3 regions of the Paenibacillus sp. F024 genome follow, and region 2 is predicted to be linked to each of the others. Evidence: riboswitches for the same ligand, from Rfam matches in the RefSeq annotation. Region 2 holds a riboswitch; each other region holds the start of a gene.

Region 1 (8,249 bases), on a different contig from region 2:
GCGGGCAGACGCTCTCCCGCGAGCATTACCGCCGGTCCGCCGATCTGATCATTTGCTCGCACGATTTTTACATGGAGCATGTGTGGACGTATGAGGGCAGGAAGCGGGAAGGGCAGCTGCCGCTGCTGCCGGACCACTGTGCGGTCGTATTTGATGAAGGGCATTTACTGGAATCCGCCGCGCAGAAGGCGCTAACCTATAAATTAAAGCATGCCGTGTTTGAAGAGCTGATCACCCGGCTGCTGCAAGGGGAAATTCGGGAATCTTTGGCTGTGCTTATTGATGAGGCGATTGCGCAAAGCGAGACGATGTTTGATTTGTTCGGGCGCAAAAGCAAGGAAATTCCCGGTTCGGACCGGAAGGAGCTGCTGCTCGACGATCAGCTGCTTCAAGAGATTCACCGGTTCCGGGCGCTGCTTACGGCAATAGAAGAAGAGCTCGTGTTTGAAAGCGGTCTTCATACATTAAATGAATATCAGCTCCGCATTGTCGAGGAGCATCTGGAAATGATGCAGAAAGCATTGAGTCTGTTTCAGCGCCCGGAGTCCTTCGTATGCTGGCTGACGGAAAGCGAGAGCGGGCTGACACTGGTGATTATGCCAAGAACGGTCATGGAAGTGCTTCGAGAGCAAGTGTTTAGTACCAAAATGCCGATCGTATTTTCATCGGCTACCTTATCCGTCGACGGCTCCTTCCGATATGTGACGGATAGTCTCGGAATTGAGCAGTATTTATCCTTTTCCGTGGCTTCTCCTTACGATTACGAACACCAAATGGAAGTGATCGCGCCCTCATGGGCCGCCGGCGGGACCTTTGCAGAGAAGATGGAGGCTGCTGTCTCGCTGCTTAAACGGACGGAAGGCAGAGCTTTGCTTCTGTTCCCGACGAAAGGGGAATTGCAGCGGTTTAAACAGGAGATCACGCTGTATCCGGATTTCATCGGCACAATGCGCTTCTTGTTTGAAGGCGATCAGGAAATCAGCCATCTTATCGCTTCCTTCCAGCATGATGAACAGAGTGTTCTTTGTGCCGTCAGCTTGTGGGAAGGGCTTGATGTGCCGGGACCTTCGTTGTCTAATGTCATAATATGGTCACTGCCTTTTCCGCCTCAGGATCCGGTCTTTATGGCCAAACGACGCGCGTCGGCTTCTCCTTTTGAAGAGGTGGATTTGCCTTATATGCTTTTGCGACTACGGCAAGGGATGGGGCGTTTGATTCGTTCCCGTGAGGATCGGGGAATTGTGGCCATTCTAAGCCCGGAACTACAGGAGCAGCCCATGCTGCGAACCCATGTGGAAGCTGTGCTTCCCTCTGGAGTGAAGCTCAAGGAATCGCTTGCTTAGACGGCGTTGGTAAACTTTGTGTCATGAAATACACACGGTATCCGTGTTACAATGGTTTCCGTTCCTTCTTGGGAACGCGACATCATAAAAGGCCGAAGCTTATTCTAAGCACGGGGGAACCCATGAACTTGGGGTGAAGCCACAGCAGTGGCCGGGTGATTGCTCTTTGACCCGAATCCGACAGCTAACCTCGCAGGCCGCACAAAGGAGAGGAATGCAGTGAAAGGTTTCAAAAAATTGGTTTTGACAGGCGTTTTGGCACTTGGCCCGATCATCGGCGCAGGCGTGGTTTCCGCTGCTCCGTCGTATACGGTATCCGGTAAAGATACGATGTGGACGATCTCGCAAAAATACGGAGTCAGTCTGAAGTCGCTTATTGCCGCGAATCCTCAAGTGGCTAACCCAAATATAATATGGCCCGGAATGGCACTGAATATACCTGGTAAGGCAGCAGGTACAGGATCGGGCAACGGTTCGCAGCAGGGGACAGGCAGCACGACACAGTCTTCTTACGCCAGCCAAGTGGTAAGCCTGGTGAACCAAGAACGTGCCAAAGCCGGTTTGCAGCCGCTTGCCAGTGACAGCGCATTGACCAAGGTAGCTTTGGACAAAGCGAAGGATATGTATGAGAAAGGTTATTTTGACCACACTTCTCCGACCTACGGGTCTCCATTCGATATGATGCAATCCTACGGTATTCGGTTTTCTTATGCAGGCGAGAATATAGCCAAGGGACAAAGAACTCCACAAGAAGTCATGAACGCATGGATGAACAGCCAAGGACACCGTCAAAACATTCTGAGCCCCAACTTCAACAAAATTGGAGTGGCTTATGTCAATGGCGTGTGGGTACAGGAGTTTATTAAAAACTAATAGAAATATGAACGAAAGACCGTCACATTGGACGGTCTTTTTTGGCGTTCCTTCAGAATCTGAAAACTTAAATTTTTATTGCTGGCATCTATAGGATGTGATAGATTTTAGTGGACATGGAAATGAATGGTGGGGGGAAGGGGATAATGAAGCAGGTCAAGCATTTAAAGAGAAGGGTACTGAAGGTATCCGCCGCATTTCTGCTGATTGGAGCACTGTTCGTTTCCGGTACGTCTCCGGCAGGGGCGCAGGGTCAAGATTCGATTCCGGCTGTCGTACAGCAAACGACATCCTCAGTCGTAGCGATCATCGGCAAACCGAGCGAGAGCAAAAGGGCATGGGAGCAAAGCCGTTATAACCTGGCTCATGGAACCGGAGTCATTGTACGCAGCGAAGGATACATATTAACGAATGCGCATGTCGTAAAGGATATGAGCAATATCATCGTGGTTACCTCCGACGGCAAATCATACCCGGGGAAAACAACGCATTACGATGAGGAAAGCGATCTGGCTTTGGTCAAAATCGTTGCTTCCGGATTAACCGCCGCAAAGTTTGCCGACCCGAAAAATATCCGGGTCGGCGAATCGGTCATGGCGATCGGTACACCGTTGTCCTTTGCCCTCAGGAACTCCGTTACCTCCGGCATCGTCAGCGGAATGGAACGTTCGGTCCAATCCAAATACCAGCTGATCCAGACCGATGCGGCGATCAATCCGGGCAACAGCGGCGGAGCACTGGTAAATATGAAGGGCGAGGTTATCGGAATCAATACGTTAAAGTATGTGGAGTTCGGCGTGGATAGCTTGGGTTTTGCAATTCCGGTAGATACGGTTCAGTATGTTCTCGATCATTTTTTCAAGTACGGGAAAGTGAAGCGGCCTTATCTTGGGCTTGAACTGGGCGAAAGCTGGGAGGCGGTCGTCGGTCTGCCGTCATCGGCCGGTCTTGAAGTGACCTACGTCGATCCCGATTCACCCGCGGCGCAAGCAGGGGTGAAGCAGGGGGATGTGCTTCAATCCATCAATTCCGTCAAAACCAGCAATTTAGTGGAATATAATGAAGCGTTAAAGAAATATTTGCCTGATCAAAGCATTGTTTTGACCCTTCTATCGGGCAGCCAAACAAAGAATATCGAAGTGAAACTAGAGGAAGATCTTTCCGCAGTGACCAAGCTGGTGCAGGATGCCGGGGGCGCTTCGATTGATGCGGACCAAGGAAAAACCTGGATCGGCGACAGTCACTTTGGCTGGTCTTTGAAATATCCGGCCGGCTTAATCAAGTTTAGTCAATCCGATAACGGAAACAACGTTGTCTTTGGGGATGCCAAAGGGGAATTTGCGATCAACATTTCCATTGATGAAAAGCAAAGCAAGGATCTGTCTCCGCAGGGGCTGCTTCGCAAGCTGACCCAGCATACAGGAGATACGATATTGGAGAAACGGTATATGAATGAAAAACCTCACGCCTACGCCAAGCTCATATCCAAAGGGGATTACGGCGAATATTATGAAGCCAGAGCCTACCAGAAAGAAGACAAAATCTTCTACCTGACTTTGGTCGTAGAAAAGGAGGATAATTACCTAAACGGCATGAAACGAAACAGCTATACCGATCTTCTCGATACCTTTGTGCTTTCATTCGATGCTGCGGATACTACGCTGAAGGATATCTCGGCATATCAGGGTCAAAATACGATAACTACGGAATATGGCCTGGCCTTTGACGTCCCTTCGGATTGGAGCAAGCATGGATGGGGAAGTGGACTGCACTTCTCGAGTGAGGACGGCAAAAAAAACCTGTCGGTGAATATCACTTCCGCGGCATCGGGCGATACGCTTGAGCAATGGTCAGCACGTCAGGAGCGCCGGTTTGTTGAAAGCTACTCGGAGGGATATCGCGAGGTTCGGGGAGCGAAGGAAACGACAGCAGGGGGAACAGCTGCGATAGAAAACGTGTATGCCTATACAATGGGAGATAAATGGGAGCAGGCCCATGTCGTTTATATCATCAAAGATAAATATAAATACGAGCTGCAGGCTTCATATCCGAAAAACGAAAGCGCCGAGATGGAAGAGCTGCTGACGGAATTGCTCGAATCCGTTCAATTTTCCAAGGACACTATAAACCGCTCTCTTGGGGTGATTGAGGATATGAACGATCTGCTTGATCCGAACAAGGCCGCAACATTTGTAAGCGAAAAGTACAAATATTCTATTCAAATCCCGGAGCTATGGTTCAACGGCTATGAAAGCGAGCAGGATCATGGCTTTAACTCGTTTAGTTTCGAGGGAGGCAGTCTGACGATCGACGCCGACGATCAATCCGATTTCGCTGAAGCCGCAGCCAGGATAGAGCAGGATCACAAGAAAAATGCCGGAATCGATGCGAACTATAAATATACGGTTTCCGAGGAGACGCTTTTTGGTACGGCCGTCAAAAAATTCAGCACTCATTATAAAAGCCGGAATGTCCCGTATGTCTTAAACGAATACGTATTTGAGAAAAACGGAATCATCTATACCGTAACGATTCGCATTAATGATGCCGTCAAGACCGAGGCGCAGTGGAAACGGTTGACGGATGCGTTGAACTCCATGCAATTTTCATAAGAATGAAAACAATCCTGTGAAAAAGAGCCGATTCGGCTAGCGGGGCTGCCGCAGCGATTCGATATTATGTAGATTTACAAAGCGGATAAATAACAAAAATAGGACTTACGGCAAACCTTTGAATCCAGAGGAACTTTCCTCTGGGTTTTATTATGCAGACCAGCTTCAAACGGCCGAGCTCAGGGTAAAAGGTAAAGGGGTTCGGAACCGATTCGTTTTGAACGTCTGACATAAGTCAAGCTTGTCTGTGCATATACAATATACGGAAAGACGATTGCCATATAAGCATTTCTAAACGGTATAGATGCCATTCGAAGCTTGATAACAAATGTCCGGGAGTGTTATGATTATTTTATTTGAGACATTGAGATATAAGGATGTTGATGGAGTTGACTAAAGTAAACATAAATGGGCTTGACATCCATTATTCCGTTGTCGGCACAGGACATGAGGTGGTGATGCTGCATGGCTGGGGCACCAACCTGCAAACCTTTCATGCGATTCAGCAGCATTTATCGCCGCATTTTAAAGTGTATGCCATTGATTTCCCTGGGTTTGGCGAAAGCGACACGCCACCTGAACCGTGGGGGGTTACCGAATATACGAATCTGCTGGCTTCCTTCATTGAGTCGCTGGGGATTACAAATCCGATTCTGATCGGTCATTCCTTCGGCGGTAGGGTCTCAATTAAATATGCCGCTTCGAATCCTGTGAAGAAGATGATTTTGACCGGAAGCGCGGGAATCAAGCCAAAACGCAGCCTGAATTATTATGTGAAGGTATATTCGTTCAAAACGGCCAAAAATTTGCTCAAGCTTCCGGGCTTAAACCGATTTTCGGAGCGTATATTGAACCGGATGCGGGCCAAGTTCGGCTCCAGCGATTACAAGAATGCATCAGGAGTGATGCAGCAAACGCTGACGAAAGTCGTCAACGAGGATCTGCGGCACCATCTTCCTCATATTAAAGCATCAACCTTATTAATCTGGGGCGAGAACGATACGGCTACCCCTGTCTCGGATGGTAAATTGATGGAACAAATGATACCGGATGCCGGTCTGGTTGTGCTGAAGAACTCCGGCCATTTTTGTTATTTGGAAAAGGGCCGGGAGTTTATCGTCATCGTAGACCATTTTTTGGCAAAGGATAAGGGAGGCAGTCATGTTTGAGCTAGTTCTTGTGTTAGCTTCGCTGTTTTGGCTGGGGCATGCTGTCCTGCGCCTTCTCAACGGCGTACATATGCTTCAATTGAATTCTTACCGCAATGAGCGGTTTATGGGATGGTTTAAAGGTCATGTGAAGGACCGGCTATCCTTAAGAGAGTGGATCCCGTTATTGGCTTTTGCCGCGCTGCTGTTTCAAGCGCCGATGCTTGGTCTAATCCTTTGGACGCTCTTTTATGCGATTTTGGTATGGCTGCGGCCCAAGAAGCAGGAGAAAAAGAAGCTCGTCTACACGGCTAGGGTGAAGCGGCTGCTCGTGACGATCGGCGTTCTGGTTGTGGCAGCCTTGGCGGTTTCCCTGACGCTTGCAGCCGCTGGCGACCGCTTCGGACCGTTCATTTTATTGTTCGCCGTTGCGCTGCTGTCCGACATGGTGGTTCTGGCGGCCAATACGATCAACCTGCCTATCGAGAACCGGATCAACCGCTACTATTTGAATGACGCCGAACGGATTGTCCGGCAGATGAAGCAGCTGACAGTGATCGGGATTACCGGCTCGTACGGGAAAACAAGCGTGAAGCATTTTCTGAATACCCTGCTCAGCCAAGTGCACGAGGTGCTGGTGACGCCGGAAAGCTACAATACGCCGATGGGCGTAACCAAGACGGTACGGTCGATGCTGCGTCCTACCCACCGGTTCCTTATTACCGAGATGGGGGCGAAGCAAACCGGAGATATCCGTGAGCTGTGCGAGCTGGTCAGCCCCAAGATCGGCATTTTGACTGCCGTTGGGCCTCAGCATCTGGAAACATTCAAGACACTGGAGAACGTCCAGCGGACCAAATTCGAGCTTGGCGAAAGCCTGCCGCCGGACGGCATCTTGTTTTTGAATATGGACGACGAGAATATCGCTTCGTATCGCGGAAACATCGTGGCGAGAACGGTAAGTATCGGAATACACCGGCAGGATGTCGATTATCGTGCCCAGAATATTCAATATAGCAGCAAAGGCGCAGCATTTGACCTCATAAGGAAGGACGGCTCGACTCTCTCCTTCGAGACGAGTCTGCTTGGCGAGCATAATATTTATAACCTCCTTCTGAGCATTGCCGTTAGTTTGGAACTCGGCGTTCCCCCGGAAAAGCTGGCGCTGCTCGTAAAGCGCATTAAGCCGGTAAAACACAGGCTGGAGCTTAAGAAATTATCCGATAAAATCACGATACTCGACGACAGCTTCAATTCGAACCCGGTCGGCTCAAAGGCGGCTCTGGATGTACTGGCCCAAATGCCGGGCAAACGAATTCTGATTACGCCGGGGATGATCGAGCTCGGTGAGCAGGAATATGAGCTGAACCGCAGGTTCGGTATTCATGCGGCGGGAGCCTGCGATTATATTGTGCTGGTCGGACAGAAGCAAACGAAGCCGATTCAGGACGGCTTACGCGAAGCGGGCTACCCGGAAGATCGGCTGTATATCGCCAAGGATCTTCAGGATGCGCTCCGGCAAATGCATCTTGCAGCGGAAGAGGGCAGCATCGTGCTGCTCGAGAATGATCTGCCCGATAATTATAATGAATGATGGGGGACTCACCATGAAAATAAAAGTAGGAGTTTTGTTCGGAGGCATGTCGGTAGAGCATGAGGTGTCCATTATTTCCGCTCTGCAGGCGCTTCATGCATTGGACCAGGATAAGTATGAGCCCGTACCGATCTACATCGATAAGCAAGGAAGCTGGTATACCGGCGAAGGATTAACCGATATTGAGAATTACAAGCAGCTTCCGGAGCTGTTGAAAAGAAGCGAGCAGGTCATTTTGCATACGAACCAGGAAGGAAAGCACCTTCTTCTCAATGCCGCCTCCGGACTGTTCCGCAAAAAAATCATCGAAGAAATCCATGTCGCCTTTCCGGTGACGCACGGGACCTATGGAGAGGACGGTTCCTTGCAGGGCTGGCTAGATTTGAACAAAATCCCTTACGTAGGCTGCGATGTGCTCTCCTCCGCAGTGGGTATGGACAAAATCGTGATGAAAACGATTGTCCGCGGAGCCGGTCTGCCGGTCATCGATTTCGTGTGGTTTTACAGCAAGCGTTGGTTTGACGCCCAGCAGGAATGCGTGGAGCTGGTAGAGCAAAAGCTGGGATATCCCGTGATCGTCAAACCGGCCAACCTCGGGTCCAGTGTGGGCATACAGAAAGCCGACGGCAGAGAAGAGCTGATCGAAGCGATCGAGTCCGCGGCGTCCTATTCGCCAAGA
Region 2 (8,249 bases):
CGTGTCATTCCAGCACGCTCTTTTCCATTACTGTCTGTGCGATGCGCTCGCGCCGCTGCGTTACTTTTTGCTGCAGCTCAGGATCGAACGACCCAAGAATCTGCGCCGCAAGAAGGCCGGCATTCGTCGCCCCGGCATGTCCGATCGCAACGGTTGCGACGGGAACGCCGCCTGGCATCTGTACGATCGACAGCAGCGAATCCATGCCGTTAAGGGTGGAGGTTTTGACCGGAACGCCGATTACCGGCAGCACCGTCTTGGCCGCCACCATACCAGGCAAGTGCGCGGCTCCGCCGGCACCCGCAATAATGACCTTCAGACCCCGCTCTTGCGCCGACGCCGCATAGTCGAACATCAGATCAGGCGTGCGGTGTGCCGAAACGACCTTCTTCTCATAAGGCACCCCCAGCTCCTCCAGCATGTCGCATGCATGCTTCATCGTCTCCCAATCCGATTGACTGCCCATAATGACCCCTACAAGAACTGACATCTGTTATCCTCCATGTCGTTTAGCATCTATAGTGAAAGTAAAAAACAAAAACGCCCATTAGATAGATACTGAACCTCTAACGCACAGTCTATCGGCAGGACGACAAGAATACCCACAAGCGCAAGCTAAGGCCATGCACCGATGTGCTGACCTTTCTATAATACCGACGCTCACTCGTAGTCCAAAAATTTAAGGTTTTCGGGTAGAAACTTTCGGGCCTTATTCCCGATGATATACGAGATTATTCGACTTTTTCCGAACGATTTTTCCATTCTCTGATACGTCTTCAGTTTACAGGCTTTAACACTGGATGTCAACTATAAAAGACGAACATTAACTAAAAAGACACAAATAATAGTTCGCATTTGGCGCCCTATTCCCTGGGATTTTGACGGATAATGACATTCTTTAATTTCTTATTCTTTAGTTCATCAAGACCGTCTTCGACCTCGGCGACTGAGAAATTACCTGCTGCCAGCCGCTCTTCTTCGACAGACCGCCAGCGCCCGTACATGCGGATCCCTTCATCCAATAGACTTGTGAATTCTTCACGAAGAGGCTCGGCGTCACTTAATTCATCTAATAAATGAAACAACACATCTTCGCTTTTGGCATACTGCCCGCAATCTTCGTAATATAAAACAAGCTTATGCATGGTATCCGTCGGCATAGGCGCACGGTTAACGAGCGCAAGCGCCGCATCAATCCGTTCTTTGAACATCTCGGCCAATTCGCCGCGGGAATCCATTTCCCTGGCGGAGAGCAGCAGGTCAAGCGCTTTTAAGCCGTCCTTACGTGCAGCGTCCGTATAGCCATGCTCTTCCTGTGCAGCGCCCTGCGCGTTCAGCATATCTCCTAAAGCCAGCACCTTTCCTTGATCGACTTCCCCGTCCTTGGAAAGAAGGGCGAGCAAATCCTTGGTAGAAAGAGCGTGAATCAGCTTCGAATTCAGTCCCAGCAATTGACGCATCGCCTGGTTCACAAGCTCAAGAGCTTCTTGCAATCGATGATTTTGCCTTGCGGACATCACTTTATGCAGCACTTCCGCCGTCTGTTCAATCAACCGCATGAGATAATCGCGTCTGTACATGAGTCTCTCTTTCCTTTCTATCCCAGACCGTGTCTTTCTTTTTATTGTACAGGATTATGCAGCATGAGGAAAATCGGAGCTAGAAGCAATTCCATTATCGGGAAATGATTGGATGATTTTATGCATTGAACCTCAATATGATCCTATGTTAGGCTTTTAAAAGCCGAATCGTGCAGCCAATCTATGTGTACGTACGGGGGACTGAGCACCATGGGGTGAATGCGCAAAGCCTTTACAGGCCGCGCTAGGGAACAACCTCTTCCCGAACCCGACAACTAACCTCGGAGGCATAAACAGGAGGGAACATAAGCATGAATTTCCGTTTCAAAAACATGCTGCTCGCATGTGTATTTGCCGTACCTGCCGTTTTAACGACAGCTTTACCCGCGCATGCGCAGCAACCTGTACGTCTGGCCGATGACGTTAAGGTACAGGTCAACGAAAAGCTCGTGGCATTCCCGGATGCACAGCCTTTCGTGGATGAGAATCAGAAGCTCCAGGTTCCCGCGAGAGCGGTTACGGACAAGCTTGGCTACGAGCTTCACTGGGAACAAGACGGTTCCCAATTCACCATTACCATGAAGAGCGACGACACATCGGTATCGCTCACGACCGGCGATCCGACGGTTATCATTAACGGAGAGCCGACTGAGATCGATAATCCTGCCAGATTCGTAGACGGACGCGTCTATGTCCCTTTTCGGCTGATCTCCGACACGTTCGGAATCAAAACACAATGGGACAAAGTCAACCGGATTGCGATTCTTAGCATGGACGGGCAATATCACGCTCCAGCGTGGTACCGTCCGGTTAACAAGGTGCCGACTTACTCCAAAATCGTTGAAGCCAAAGCTACGGCATATACCGCGTCTGCCGATGAGAACGGCGGTTATGCAGGAATCGATTATATGGGCAACCCGCTTCGTCTGGGTACCATTGCCGTAGATCCGTCCGTTATACCGCTCGGCTCCAAGGTGTATGTGGAGGGCTATACGTATGACGGTCTTCCTGCCGGCGGAATGTACGCCACGGCCACCGATACAGGAGGTGCGGTAAAAGGCAACCGCATTGACATTTTCCTGCCGGAGAGCAAGAGTAAAGCAAGAACGTTCGGGATTCAACAAGTTAAAGTTTACGTACTAGGCTCGTAATCATATTTGATTCTCATCTGCAGCCAAAAAAAAGCAGTCGTCTCTTCCGAGACGACTGCTTTTTTTTGGCTGCCGGAGCTGTCGCATATTTTTGTTCCGGCGACCAAAACCTAAGCGAGTCATGTCAGAACGGAGGTCGAAATGTTATGCATCACAGCGTACGTCTACTTATGCTTTGTTTGGTACTCCTCTTTCTTACCGGTGGCGCCCCTCCTAGCAGTGAAGTCATCTCGAACGTGGAGACGGATCAGAAGCTGATCGCTCTCACGTTTGATGACGGGCCGAATCCGGTGTATACGCCGCAAATTTTGGATTTGCTCAAGCAATACGGTGCTAAAGGCACGTTTTTCGTGATCGGCAAACGCGTACAAATGTACCCGGCTATCGCTATTCGCGAGGTAAACGAAGGTCACGAAATCGCCAACCACACATTTGATCATCATTACTTAAAAAACTATCCCCCGGAACGTCTCGTACAAGAGATCCGTCAAACGCAGGAGGTCATATTCGATATCACGGAACAAATGCCGCATGTGTTCCGTCCCCCCGGAGGTTTTTATAACGATGCGCTGCTTCAATCCGTAAAAGACGATAAGCTGACGGTCGTGATGTGGTCATGGTATCAGGACACGCAGGATTGGAAGAAGCCGGGGGTGGACAAAATCGTCCGGCAGGTTCTGAGCAACGTACACAACGGAGATATCATATTGTTCCACGATCTGCAGGGAGATTGTACCCAGACCGTGGAGGCGCTCAAACGAATTTTGCCCGAACTGACACAGCAGGGCTATCGATTTGTCACGGTATCCGATTTGATCGCCCAAACCCGTAAGTAATGCCTTGTTATATGTTTTTCAAATGGATGTGCACTCAAAATTTGATCGTGATGCAGCCTGTCCTATGATATAATCAACTGGAACTTGGAATACATTAATCGATGTTATGAGGGATATCATGCTTTCTTTTGAAGAAAAACGCGCCGTTGTGGAATCTTTCCAGGATCTGGAACCTAAAACGGTATCCTTGGGCCGAATCAATTATCATTATGAGAAAAGCGCCTATGATAAAAAGATCGTCGTTTATCATTTGCATCCTAACGGCAACGGCTTTGTCTACGCCGGCCTTCTGCACGATTACGAAAAGGATAACAAAGGCTTGGTGAATATTCGTGATTTCTCCAAGGAACAGCTTCAAGCGATCATCGAAGCATCCATCCGCTCTCTCTCCCCTAGAACTACCGAGGAACAGGCCATTATAGGAGATGCGAAAGAAGAACGATGGATCGGTCCGGATAACCAGACGCTTGTGCTGCTTGAAGAAGACGAAATATGGTATGTATACACAGGTCTTAACCTGGAGTCCGCTTTTGAAACCTATGACGAGGCGATCGAATATCTTCGCGAGGAAGGCTTTACACGTTTGTAGCCCTATCATTCCAGGACTTAGCGACCGTTAAGGCACCTCATTCCTTTCGGGATGAGGTGTTTTTGATTTCTATCGTTACATTTTTCTTTTCTTTTTTGATAGAATGCAGTTGTTCATGATATGGGGAAGGAAAGAAGACCGGTGCCGGGTGACTATAAAAAACAAGATGCCTATTTGAGAAGCATGGCGCTTTAGGCATTGAACAGGAAACGGTCGAAGAAACAGATCATTACATGATGATAAAGCAGTTCCTGCTTGGCCGGGAACGGATGCTTAAGGAACTGTTTGCAGAGGTGGATTAACGTTCAAAAATAGGGAAAAAGCAGGTATGCTTTATTTCTAAAGGACGCCTGCTCTTGTTGCATTTTGAATTTTCGTTGGGATCAGATGGGCTTGCCATTCTTCTTCGTATTAAATCTTCCGCTTCGATTATCAATGGCCCCCGGCTGGTTGCCTACGGGAGGATCGATTTGTACCGCTTCATTTGTTGTCCTCGTATGATGCAAATCTGTGGCTCCTGCCATATGAGTGCCTAACTCTGCCAGCTCTTCATTGTCGTTGTTATTCTGAACTTTGTTCATAAATTAATTCCTCCTCGAATACGGTTTGGATTTAGGGCTTTAATACGACTTTAATGCAGTTATCCTTCTTCTCGTCAAAAAGCTCATACATCCGTTCGGCCTCCGTTAATGGCACGCGATGAGTAATGATGTCCGTCGGATCGAATTTGTTTTGCTTAATCATTTGATACAGCTCAGGCATATAATGGATCACCGGTGCCTGACCCATTTTTAAGACGATATTTCGGGCAAATAAATCTCCCAAAGGAAACGCATTGTAGCGCATTCCATATACACCGATTAATTGAATGGTTCCTGTCTTCTTTACGCACTGGGTTGCGATAGTGATTGCTCCCATGGAGCCTCCTTGCAGCTTCAGTGCCGTTTCCACCAATTCGAGCGTAGTCATTTTTCCATCCATGCCTACGCAATCAATAACCACCTCTGCCCCGCCGCTCGTTATCTCCTTTAGATGATTACCGATATTCTCCTCCTGCTCAAAATTAACCGTCTCTACACGATTGATCCGCTTTGCATGCTCCAGCCGATAAGGGATGTAATCGACGGCAATGACTCGCTTCGCTCCTTTTAGCCAAGCAAACTTTTGTGCCAGCAGACCAACTGGACCGCAACCAAGCACAATGACCGTATCTCCGGGCTTAACTCCTGCATTATCTACGCCCCAATAGGCGGTTGGAATAATATCGGACAGGAACAAAAGCTTTTCGTCATCCATCTCACTATCCTCGGGCACCTTGAAAGGCACAAAATTCCCATAGGGTACCCGAAGCAGCTCGGCCTGACCCCCGGCGTACCCGCCGAACGTTTCGGAGTACCCAAAATAAGCGCCGGTATCTCCATGCGGATTGGAATTATCGCATTGGCTTTCCTGATGATGCTGGCAGTAATAGCATTGTCCACAGGCAATGTTAAAGGGAATAACCACACGGTCTCCCTTTTTCACTTTGGTCACCTCAGGACCGACTTCCTCTACGATCCCCATCGGCTCGTGCCCGATTATAAAATCCTTCGGCATATTGGGAACCATGCCATGAATAAGATGCAGATCGGAACCGCATATGGTCGTACTGGTGATTCTGACGATAATATCATCTTTCTTCTCCAATTTGGGGTCTTGTACTTCCTTTACCTTAACATCTTTAACTCCTTGATAGGTCACAGCTTTCATCTGGGCGTATCTCTCCTTAAGAGCGCAAAGTTGCAAATCTTCAGTTAGTATGCCTCCCGATTGCCCTGATTCATTCAAATACTCCTTAAGCTATAGCAACATGTCCATAGCCGGTAACCCCGTCAGCGATTACAAGAACCGGTCCTAGCTTTATCAGCGCCTGGGCCGGTACAATTCCATCATTCCTCCCCCCTTTCCTTTCTTTGCCCGGTCTTTGAGAACGGGCAGCGCTCGTCTACCTTAGGTTCATGGGCCGGCAGCATGATTACGTCTCTTTCACGTACCAGATCCATAGCCGCGGCTGCGTTGTCGAAGTTGCAGTAATAACCATGGGAATGTTGGCTTCGAGTTCTCGCCGCCGGGGATAATGACAGTCCCCTGCGTGGCCTCAACGGTCACCATCTGGTCGGCGGGGCTATGGCCGCTTGTCCAGATAACACGGATGCCCGGCAGCACCTCAATTTCTCCGTCTACCAGCTCAAGCCGCTGTTCACTTCCCGCGAAATGGACGTTTTTTGTTATTAACCCATCCACTTCACGGGTATGATGGTTTTCCTCTTTCAAACTCCAAATTTCATAGGCTCATACGGTGTTGTCTCAAGTTCGATCAAAAATCCGGTGCATCCGCGTTGCTGGGTGTGACCTTCTGCGATAGGATGTGAGAGTGACGCCGCTTTATGTACTCGGCGCAACGGACGGCAAGTGCCTGCAAGGTACTCGTCGGATTGACGGCAGCGCTGGTTGGGAGCGCACTGGCGTCGACGATAAACAGGTTAGGTACGTCCCAGCTCTGATTGAATTTGTTGGTTACTGAATCTTCCGGCGTATTTCCCATCCGGCAGGTACCCATAATGTGCCAGCCTGGCGGTGGTTTCGTAACGCCTGTAACCCCCGAACTGCTCGCATCTATTAGACCGCCAGCAGCCTCGGCGGCCTCTCGGGCCTTTTGTCTTCCGCACTCGAGAAGTCGAGCGTCGTTCTCAGTCAGCTTGTAGTGCAAGTGAGGCGCGGGAAGTCCGCTTGAATCGGTGACTTTGGGGTCTAGCGTCACCCTGTTCGTTCTTACCGGGAGATCCTCTCCCTGTACGTAGATGAGTACATGTCGGCCGAAGTGCTCGTTGAAAAATTTCCGGTGGTCCGCCCCCCAAGGCGCAAGATGATTACTCGTCGTCCCCATAGCGGTGTAGGCGGAACCGTTTGCCCGCCCGACTTGCAATGAGAATCCGTTGACGAAGTCATGATTTGGATTCGTATCATAGAACTCCTGGCTATACAGAGACGCCGGTTCAGGGCCCTTATAGTCCTCTATAGGCTCATCGAACCAGAAATCTTCGAAGGCCCAGCCGTGGAACATGAGGTGTGTCCCTACAAGTCCGTTGCTGTTTGCCAAACCGTCCGGGTGTCCGTTCTGGGCGGACATAAGGAGCAAGCGGGGGGTGCCGACGGCGTTGGCACACATCACTACAATGTCCGCCCTAACCTCGTGCCGTTCGCCGGTAATCCGATCGATGTACGTCGCACCAGTGGCGCGTCCGTCCTCGCCAACGTTAATCCGCTCAACCCGCGCGTTGGTGCGCAGATCGACGCCGTTTCGGATGGCCTTGGGCCAGTAAGTGACATCTGTAGAGCCGATCGAGCCGCGCGGGCACCCGCTTAAGCAGGGTCCGCACGCATTGCAGGGCAAACGGCTGTCCTTATGCCGGGTCAGGATGGCATAGTCTGCCGGCCACCAGTGCCACCCGAGTTTCTCGAACGCCCTTGCCATTTTCAGGCCAAGCTTTCCCGGGGGGATAGGGGGCCCATAGCCTGGCGGTCTTTTGGGGTTCCCCAGATCGCCGACTATACGCGCCACCCCGACCTCCGCGTCATTGATGTTGTAGAACGGCTCCAGCTCCTCATAGCTGATCGGCCAGTCGATCGTTCCTTCCAGCCCGTGCTCGGTCCCCTTACGGAAATCGACCGGTTTAAAACGCGGCCAGGCGCCCGCATAATGCCTGGTCGTGCCGCCAACGGCATTATATACGTATGCCGCTACGTTTCCCGTAGTCGGATAATCCTCCGGAAGCTTGCGTTTGTTCGGGTCGAAGTCCCAGCCTCGCTTCCTCTCGATCTCCCATTCGTGGTGGAAATGCGGGTGGTCTAGCGGGTGTACCCAATCGCCCTGCTCTAGGCACGTGACCTTGATTCCTGCGTCGCTAAGCCGTTTACTGACCGCGCCACCGGCCGCGCCCGCGCCGATTACTAGGACGTTCGTTTCCACATAGCTCGCCATTTTTGAACCTCCCTCTAGAAAAAAAAAAATAATTTATTCCAACATGCCCGTTCTTAATCAAAATTTCATAAG
Region 3 (8,249 bases), on a different contig from region 2:
CTCGACCGAGATTTGTTTCGTCTTCGGGTCTACATTGGACAGCTTGGCCAAAGAAATGTAATCCTCCACCAGATGCTCCTCCACTTCACCCGATTCAACAAATACGCCGACACCCTTCACCGTAGCTTTAAATTCCTGCAGCAGGTCCATCATCCCGTGGATTGTACCGCCGACCCGCATGAAATCATCGATAATCAATACCTTGGACTCTTCTTTCAGCGCACGCCGCGATAAGGACATCGTTTGAATCCGCTTGTTCGATCCCGATACATAGTTGATGCTTACCGCCGAACCCTCGGTTACCTTATTGTCCCGGCGTACAATAACAACCGGCAAATTCAAATACATCGCCGTGGAGTAAGCCAATGGAATACCCTTGGTTTCCACCGTCATCACCACATCAATGTCTTTGCCTGCAAATACGGATGCAAACATTTTGCCCACTTCGTTTAAGATCATCGGCTGACCCATGATGTCGGACATATATAAATATCCGCCCGGCAGTATTCTCTCCGGCTGTTCAAGCTGCCGGCACAGCTGGTTTATAAACTGCAGGGAATGGCCTCTCGATACTTTCGGGATGAATTTGACACCCCCCGCCGCGCCTGCAAGCGTCAGCAGCTCCCCAAGACCTTCTTCTTCAAACACTTCCTTAATGATGGCCAAGTCCTCGCTGATGGAAGATTTGGCGGAGTTATAGCGATCCGCGAAGGTCGTCAAAGGAATTAATGTATGGGGGCGAAATAGCAAGTATTGGGTCATTTCCACCAATCTTGCGCTTCTTTTCATTTTTTTCATCGGTGCACCCCCTGATTACGCCGTATATTATAATAAAATCCGAATAATATAATGAAAATATAACATTTTTATACGTATTTATACAAGCACATCGTGAAAATTATAATGACACCAAGGTAACATGAGAACTTGGGTCAAGTAAGCAGTCTTACGGCGTACACATCCTTGCAAAAGCCTCGCAGACCGTTATATATACGGGGAACCTTGGCTTCTTTCGAAACCAGACCAAATACGGTAGGACCGCTTCCCGACATCAGTACGCCATCGGCCCCCAGCTTCGACATGACTTCCTTCAGCTGCCTTACCTCCGGATACAGCTCCAACGTAACTTCCTCCAGCACATTGCCGAGCTCACCGCACAGCTGTTCGAACCTTTTCTCCCGGATCGCCTCCAGCACTCCTGCGGTAGAAGGATGCTTCCGGATGGCTCCGGCCTGCAGCTTCCCGTAGATTTCCGACGTAGATACATTAATCGGGGGCTTGGCCAAAATAACCCAGCATTGCGGCGGCGAATCGATCGGTTCCAGCCTCTCTCCCCGTCCCCGCGCGATCGCAGTACCTCCCGCTACGCAAAAAGGCACATCCGAACCAAGCTCTTCTCCAAGCTTCTGCAGTTCCTTTGTTGAGATTCCAAGCTTCCACAACCGATTGAGGCCGCGCAAGGTAGCCGCAGCATCGCTGCTCCCGCCGGCAAGGCCTGCAGCAACCGGTATTTTTTTATCCAAATGAATATAGACTCCCTGTTTTACGTCATACCTCTCTTTGATAAGACGAGCGGCTTGAAAAGCAAGATTCTTTTCATCCAGCGGTATGTACCCGGCTTGGCTCGATATAATGATCGTATCGCGCGGAAGCTCCTGCATTTCGATCCGATCCGCCAGGTCGACCATGGTCATGACCATCTCCACTTCATGATAGCCATCTTCACGCTTATATAATACATCCAGGGACAAATTGATTTTTGCCGGAGCTTTTTCGAATACCTTCATAGGACACCTTCTTTACACCTGTCTGCTCCATAAAAAACGGGCTTGACGTTCTTCTCCTATACTATACCAAAAACGCCACAAAAAAAAGCTAAAGCCGCCTCTTGGACGCTCTAGCTTTCTATAGGGCGATTACGTTCTGGAGTACGGCGAGTGCATCGGCTTAGTAACGGGCGGCTGCAATCCGCCGTACCTCGGCACAGGAGTTTCCTGAGTCTGCATCGGCATGATTCCATGTGCTTGAATCGCACCGTATCCAGGAGTCGTCCCGGTGCCTTGAGCTTGAGCCGGATTCTGCTTCTGCACCGTTCCTTCGGCAATTTGGATCGCCCGCTTTACCATATTTCCCGCATCCTTCGTTCTTATACCTCCCCAGCCTTCACGCTGGACGGTTTCGTAGAAGCCAAGGTCTTTGGCAAGCTCATATTTGAACGTATCGGACATAACCCCTCGGCGATTTCTTCGACCCATCACCATACCTCCTTCGATTGGTTAGAAGTTAAGGCTAGTATGCTTCCGTTTCAAAAAATCATACGCTCTATGCAACTTTGCCGAAGGCAGCCTCGTCTAAGTAGTAAGCAAATAAAAACGGCTGACCGCGTGAGCAAGCCAACCGTTTTATGTATTATTGATGTATTGTTATCCGTACTTCTCCATCATCGCTTTGCACCGTCACTTCAACCGATTCCGTCAAAATGTCTGCATAGCTGTAAGAAACACGCTTGAAGGTCTGCTGTTCTTGATCCAGTTTCACAATAAATACGGAAGGGTAGGTTTCCTCCAATACACCGGATCTTTCGATTGTCTTTCGGCGACCGCCATTTGCTTTTAACATAATCTTTTGTCCGACATGAGGTTCCAAACTGCGTTTGATATCCAACAGCGTATTTTTTGCCATTGATTACTACCACCTCTTTCCCTTTCAATTATAACTCAACAAAGGTAGTATGTCAATTTGAGCCGAATATTATATCAATCATCCAAACATGTTGTCAACGACTTTTTTCCTTGATTTTGGCACCATTAACGCTAGCTCCCTTCAATAGCGTTCACATAATTGTCAAAAAATAACACGCGATTTAGGAGCAGCAAAAGAAAAAGCACCTTGCGGCGCTCAAGTCTGATTCACGTATTGAATTTTGGGTACACCTCGTCGATAGCTGCCTCGTGATTCGATCCCGCCGAGCCCTTCCAAACCGCTGTGCGTAAGCCCGATGACATCTACTATATTCACCGTATCGCGAATGGGCGTGTAAGCGACTTTAGCCGCCACACACAGCGGATCAAGCGCGTGAATCAATACGCGGGCCGGGGAGCTGGCATAATTGGCGCCGGCCTGCAGCAGCGCTTCAAAATGGGATTGGCAGGCACCGGCAATAATGGTCAATGCATCACGGTTTTTTTCATATTGTCTGGCGATGCGCACCGCATTGACGAAATTATGCGAATTTTTATAGCTGCTAAGCGCGGACACATCGCCCGAACTCCGCTGCTTTAGAATACCGTCATGTCCGGTCACAACTACAATATCGGGCTGGATTTGCGGCAGCAGGCGATAGAGCGCATCGGCCATATGGGCCTCCGTCACATAATATCCTTCTGCCGGAACCCGGAGCTCTCCATATAAAGCCATGCATTTGCGCAAATAGACCGGATCGCCATCCAAGTGCAGCACTTTACCCGGCACGTCAAAATAATCCGATCGCGAATGGGGGGCTGCACCCGGGATTGTATTTGCTCCCCAGCTATCGGTTTGGTAGGGGTCGGCTTGGATTTGAGAAGCATTCGTTCGCCTCATGGCATCGATCCATTTCGGTCGTAGCGTACCCGAATATTGAAAAGGATCAAGCTGAGGAACGGGTTCCAAATCGAAAAGCGGAGCATCTGCCAAGAGCCGAAGCTCCACTCCACGAAGCACCGCCTGCCGCTGCACGATTTCTTGTATTTTGAAAACAATGTCACCGCCATACGACTTACGAGTGACCAGGTCTCCCTGTTTCATGGCTGCATCGCCTCCTCGTCTATCGTATGGCGAGGATAGGCAAATGGTGCAGGCGATTCGCCCATATAGCCCAATATCGAGATTTAACTGGAGCTTAGGGCTTTGGCAAGATTCCGGCTTAATACCGAAAATTCTGCCATAGACAAGGTTTCTCCTCGGCGGGAGGGTTCGATGCCTGATGCTTGTAGAATGGCTTCCAGGCTGCTCTTCGTTTCCTTGGTGAAATATTTCGCGGCCAGATTGTTATATATCGTTTTGCGCCGCTGCACGAAGCTGGCTTGCACCACTTCAAAGAAAAATTCCTCATCATCCACATCGACCGGCGGCTTCTCCCTCACCTTCAACCGAATGACGGCGGAATCTACATTCGGCTGCGGGATAAAAACAGTGCGCGGGACGATGGCTATGACTTCGGGGATACAGTAATACTGAACCGCAATACTAAGACTGCCATACTCTTTGCCCCCAGGCTTTGCAGCCATCCGATCGGCCACTTCCTTCTGAATCATGACTACGATATTCTCGAGCGGCAGCTTTTCTTCAAGCAGCTTCATGATAATCGGAGTGGTCACATAATAAGGGAGATTGGCGACTACACTAACCTGCGGGACGTCTTGAAAAAGCTTCTCGAAAAGCTCCTTTAAGTCCACCTTCAGCACGTCGCCGTGGATTACGGTGGTCTGAGGATAGGGGGATAGTGTCTCTTCGAGCATCGGCAGCAGTCTTTGGTCAATTTCAACGGCCACAACCCGACCTGCCGCCTTGCTAAGCTGCTGTGTCAAGGCCCCGATTCCGGGACCGATTTCCAACGCCCCCTTTTGAGGAGTCAACTCCGCGGCAGCGACGATTTTATGTAAAATATTATGATCGATGAGAAAGTTTTGACCTAAGCTTTTCTTCAAGGTGAAGCCGAACTTCTGCATCAGTTCCTTGGTTCTTTTCGGCGAAGCGATGTCCTCCCAAGACGCTTGTCCTGCACCCGCCGAATCTGTATTGTGATTGGTATTCATGGCTTATCCCTCATTTTCATCCAAATACCGCCGTGCCGCCTCAAATTCTTCTCTTGTAATTTGAAACATGCGGCAGCGATGATAAAACTGCTTTCCGTTACAATATCCGATACCAAGGCGTCTGCCCATTTCGAGCCTTCTGGCCGCTGCGGCCGGATGAACGATTAGCCCGGCTTCCATCAGATCGTCCCATTCAATATCCGAATCTTGTGCCATATAATCCGTTCGCACGTTAGCGAGCGCTAAGCGAATCGCTTCAACCGATGCATTCTCTACTCCGATGTCGCCACGGCTCTTGGCCTCCTCCTGTGTCAGGAATGCATGCTTGCAGCCCGGCACTTCTCTGGCGATGATTTTGCGTATCCGTTCACCTGCATGATCGGGGTCGGTAAAAATGATCACGCCCCTGCGTTCCTGCGCAAGCCGGATGCGCTTTAGCACCTCTTTATTGATTGCCGAACCGCCGGTTTCGATCGTTTCCGCTTCGACAGCCCGTTTGATCGCAACCGTATCGTCCTTGCCTTCAACCACAATAATCTCTTTGATCATGAATCCATTGTACCTTCTTTCGTAACAAGAGAAAAGAAGAGGGACGTCAGCCGTACCTCTTCTTGAACTGTTCTATATATGATGAGTCTGCCCTAATTGCCCATCCTTAATCAACCGACGGCTTCTTAGGACCAATGACATATACGGTTGCTCCTTGTTTGGTACCGAAGCGTACGGCATAGTCATGGCTTTCGAAATAAACGTCGATTTTATTCCCTTTGACTGCGCTGCCGGTGTCTTCCGCTCTGCGGAAGCCCAGCCCTTCAATATAAACCCACCAGCCCATTGGAATAACCTTTGGATCGACTGCAATCGTGCGACCTTCCGTTACTCTCGCACCTGACGCCGTGATTCCATACTGCGGATGATCGGGATCCTTTCCTGTGGAAGCCGGCCCCGCGCTGTACGCAGTCAGTTTCACGTTATTGATGACCTGTTTAACGTCAAATTTCACTCCGTTTTTGGTCAACTGCTCCAATGTCGGCGAAGACGAAGATAATGTCACTACCGGATTCTTCGTTCCGACCGCAATAATCCTTTGTACACTTTCAGCTTGAACCTTTTCGTCAACGATCTGTTCGGATACGAGCACACCGTCTTCATATACTTTTTCTTTCTTTTTGAGCAGAACTCCCTCTTGCCCCTCTTGAACAACCTGTTCTTTGCCCCTGATCAGCTTCGGCTCCGTCTTTTTCACCGTTTCGAAGGCGATCGGTTCTTTGATTTCCTCGATATCTTTCTTAACACGGACAATTTTGACTTCGCTGTTTTCGTCTATCGCCGAATCTAAAGCGGGAGTCACCTTATCGAGCTCATTTAGCGTGATCTTCTGATCCGCAAATAGCTGCTCCACCGTTTCCCCTGTCGTATATACGGTTTTTGTTTGTCCACCGTCTGTCAATTGTACTGGCATGGCTTTCTCGATAATGACTCGGTCTCCCGATTCCATCGAAGCCTCCAAAGAATGCGACACACGGTCGTGCTCTCCGACAGAGATGCCTTGCTCATCCAGAATGTGCTGCAGAACTGTTTCTCTCGTTTGGAAAGTTTGCTCTTTCCCGTCTACAACCACCGATACGCTTTTGATTGACGTACCGTAATACATGATCAAAAACATGAAAGTCATAGCGAATAATATGAGTGCAATGATCGATATCATACGCAAGTTTTCATGCTTCCATCGCAATGCGAAGGACAAGCTGGATGATCGTCTTTCATGGGTTTGTTCTGGTGTCACAACTCCCACTTGTTCGGTCCTCCTTAAAGCCCCGCCATCCGAGTGTTATGCATGATTTGATCTGACGCGACTATGGTAAAGTTTATTCTTCTCCAATTACCAACGTTTGCTTCAACGGCTATCAGAACCGCACTTGCCTAAATCGACCTCCTGGAATTGTATTTTATGAACCGGCTTGGACATTTATCCCAATGACGGGGGAAACAAAAAAAGTCAGCGGAGAAGAGGAACCTTCCCGTGACTTTTCTCATTTTCCGAAAATGAAAAGTTAAGCCGACGACAAATGTTACCTCTCTCTAGACGCTTACGAGGTTAGCTGACGGATTCGGACTTGAGAGTCGCCCTACTCGGGAGCAGCTTCCTGCCCCAAGATTCACCCCAAAATAACATCCCATCTATCAACAGCCTAGCGCTGTGATATCCGCGATGCGGTTCCCCCGTTCCCTTACGGAACTCAGCGATGTTGGAAATTTGGCAATCGTATGAAGTTAATATTGAGTGTACGATGCGAAGGCTTGAATTGTAAAGTATACAAACTTTGAAAAAAAGCTTGAATTATAATCATTTTTGATTATTTTTCAGAATTTATTGAACCAAAACCATCTTTCTCTTGGATGCTTATAGTTTTTCATCCTGTTTTCTTCGATTATCTTGTTTTGGATAAAAAATGGCATGTCCTATTTTGTGTGAAAATTCACTTTATACCGAAAACTGAAACGGCATTCTTGGATGTAATTTCAGCCAATTCTTCCAGCGAGATCCCTTTGATTTGGGCTGCCGTCTCGGCTACAAGACGAACATAAGACGACTCATTTCGCTTTCCGCGATACGGATGCGGAGCTAGGTAAGGCGCGTCCGTTTCAATGAGCAGCCGGTCCAGCGGAACCTTTTCCAGCACTTCCTTGGGCTGCTTTGCATTCTTAAAGGTGACCGGTCCGCCAAAAGAGATATAGAAATTCATGTCCAGGCACATTTTGGCTGTTTCCCAGCTTCCGGAGAAACAATGCATCACCCCGCCGACCTCCGCCGCCTTCTCCTCGCGCAGAATTTGCACAACGTCGTGATGCGCATCCCGGTTGTGGATGACGATCGGCATGCCGAGCTTTCGCGCGAGCCGGATTTGTTCACGAAACACTCGGGCTTGTACATCCTTGGGAGACGTGTCCCAATAGTAATCCAGACCGATTTCTCCAATGGCTACTACCTTCTCATGCCGGCAAAGCGATTCGATCCATTCCAAATCCTCTGGGGTCATATCCTTTGCGTCCGTCGGATGCCAACCTACGGTCGAATAGATAAAGTCATATTTTTCCGCCAAGGCGATCGAGCTGGGAATGGTTTCCCGATTAAAGCCGACATTGATCATTCGACCAATTCCGTTCTCTCTTGCCCTTGCGATCACTTCGTGTCGATCTTCATCGAAAGCTTGCACGTTTAAGTGCACATGGGTGTCGATTAACATAACAATCTCCTTTTCACCATTACGTTAATGTGAGTTAGGACAGACCTAACAGGATGCGAACATCAGCGTCCAATTCCTGCACATGATTCAGCAGCAATTCTTCAGGGTAATACAAATGGAATTTACCCATATGAATACCGCTGATCGAGCGGACAATCTCTGATTTCCGGGAGATTTCCGACAGCGTGTTTTTGGAATCCAGCAG

The links. Region 2 has a riboswitch for cyclic di-AMP ahead of ACZYR9_RS07370 (stalk domain-containing protein). Riboswitches for the same ligand answer to the same signal wherever they lie in the genome.
Region 1: linked by a shared signal. The riboswitch ahead of ACZYR9_RS17570 (CAP domain-containing protein) and the one ahead of ACZYR9_RS07370 (stalk domain-containing protein) in region 2 are both predicted to bind cyclic di-AMP.
Region 3: linked by a shared signal. The riboswitch ahead of ACZYR9_RS24170 (resuscitation-promoting factor) and the one ahead of ACZYR9_RS07370 (stalk domain-containing protein) in region 2 are both predicted to bind cyclic di-AMP.

What each region holds. Positions count from the first base shown of each region.
Region 1 is NZ_JBVASZ010000017.1:47,965-56,213, reverse strand. It holds gene ACZYR9_RS17575 (ATP-dependent DNA helicase) at 1-1,343, shown strand, start outside; cyclic di-AMP (ydaO/yuaA leader) riboswitch at 1,424-1,557, shown strand; gene ACZYR9_RS17570 (CAP domain-containing protein) at 1,563-2,216, shown strand; gene ACZYR9_RS17565 (S1C family serine protease) at 2,363-4,828, shown strand; gene ACZYR9_RS17560 (alpha/beta fold hydrolase) at 5,218-5,997, shown strand; gene ACZYR9_RS17555 (UDP-N-acetylmuramoyl-tripeptide--D-alanyl-D-alanine ligase) at 5,990-7,570, shown strand; gene ACZYR9_RS17550 (D-alanine--D-alanine ligase family protein) at 7,584-8,249, shown strand, end outside.
Region 2 is NZ_JBVASZ010000005.1:2,144-10,392, reverse strand. It holds gene purK (5-(carboxyamino)imidazole ribonucleotide synthase) at 1-8, opposite strand, end outside; gene purE (5-(carboxyamino)imidazole ribonucleotide mutase) at 5-490, opposite strand; purine riboswitch at 648-749, opposite strand; gene ACZYR9_RS07375 (DUF6483 family protein) at 864-1,580, opposite strand; cyclic di-AMP (ydaO/yuaA leader) riboswitch at 1,732-1,885, shown strand; gene ACZYR9_RS07370 (stalk domain-containing protein) at 1,892-2,731, shown strand; gene ACZYR9_RS07365 (polysaccharide deacetylase family protein) at 2,878-3,567, shown strand; gene ACZYR9_RS07360 (hypothetical protein) at 3,686-4,156, shown strand; gene ACZYR9_RS07355 (hypothetical protein) at 4,540-4,737, opposite strand; gene ACZYR9_RS07350 (zinc-dependent alcohol dehydrogenase) at 4,769-5,905, opposite strand; gene ACZYR9_RS07345 (hypothetical protein) at 6,182-6,469, opposite strand; gene ACZYR9_RS07340 (GMC family oxidoreductase) at 6,513-8,177, opposite strand.
Region 3 is NZ_JBVASZ010000040.1:10,327-18,575, reverse strand. It holds gene purR (pur operon repressor) at 1-798, opposite strand, end outside; gene ispE (4-(cytidine 5'-diphospho)-2-C-methyl-D-erythritol kinase) at 933-1,787, opposite strand; partial or broken gene ACZYR9_RS24195 (small, acid-soluble spore protein, alpha/beta type) at 2,076-2,255, opposite strand; gene veg (biofilm formation stimulator Veg) at 2,410-2,682, opposite strand; gene yabG (sporulation peptidase YabG) at 2,899-3,786, opposite strand; gene rsmA (16S rRNA (adenine(1518)-N(6)/adenine(1519)-N(6))-dimethyltransferase RsmA) at 3,870-4,796, opposite strand; gene rnmV (ribonuclease M5) at 4,800-5,345, opposite strand; gene ACZYR9_RS24170 (resuscitation-promoting factor) at 5,452-6,591, opposite strand; cyclic di-AMP (ydaO/yuaA leader) riboswitch at 6,868-7,052, opposite strand; gene ACZYR9_RS24165 (TatD family hydrolase) at 7,277-8,044, opposite strand; gene ACZYR9_RS24160 (HD domain-containing protein) at 8,079-8,249, opposite strand, start outside.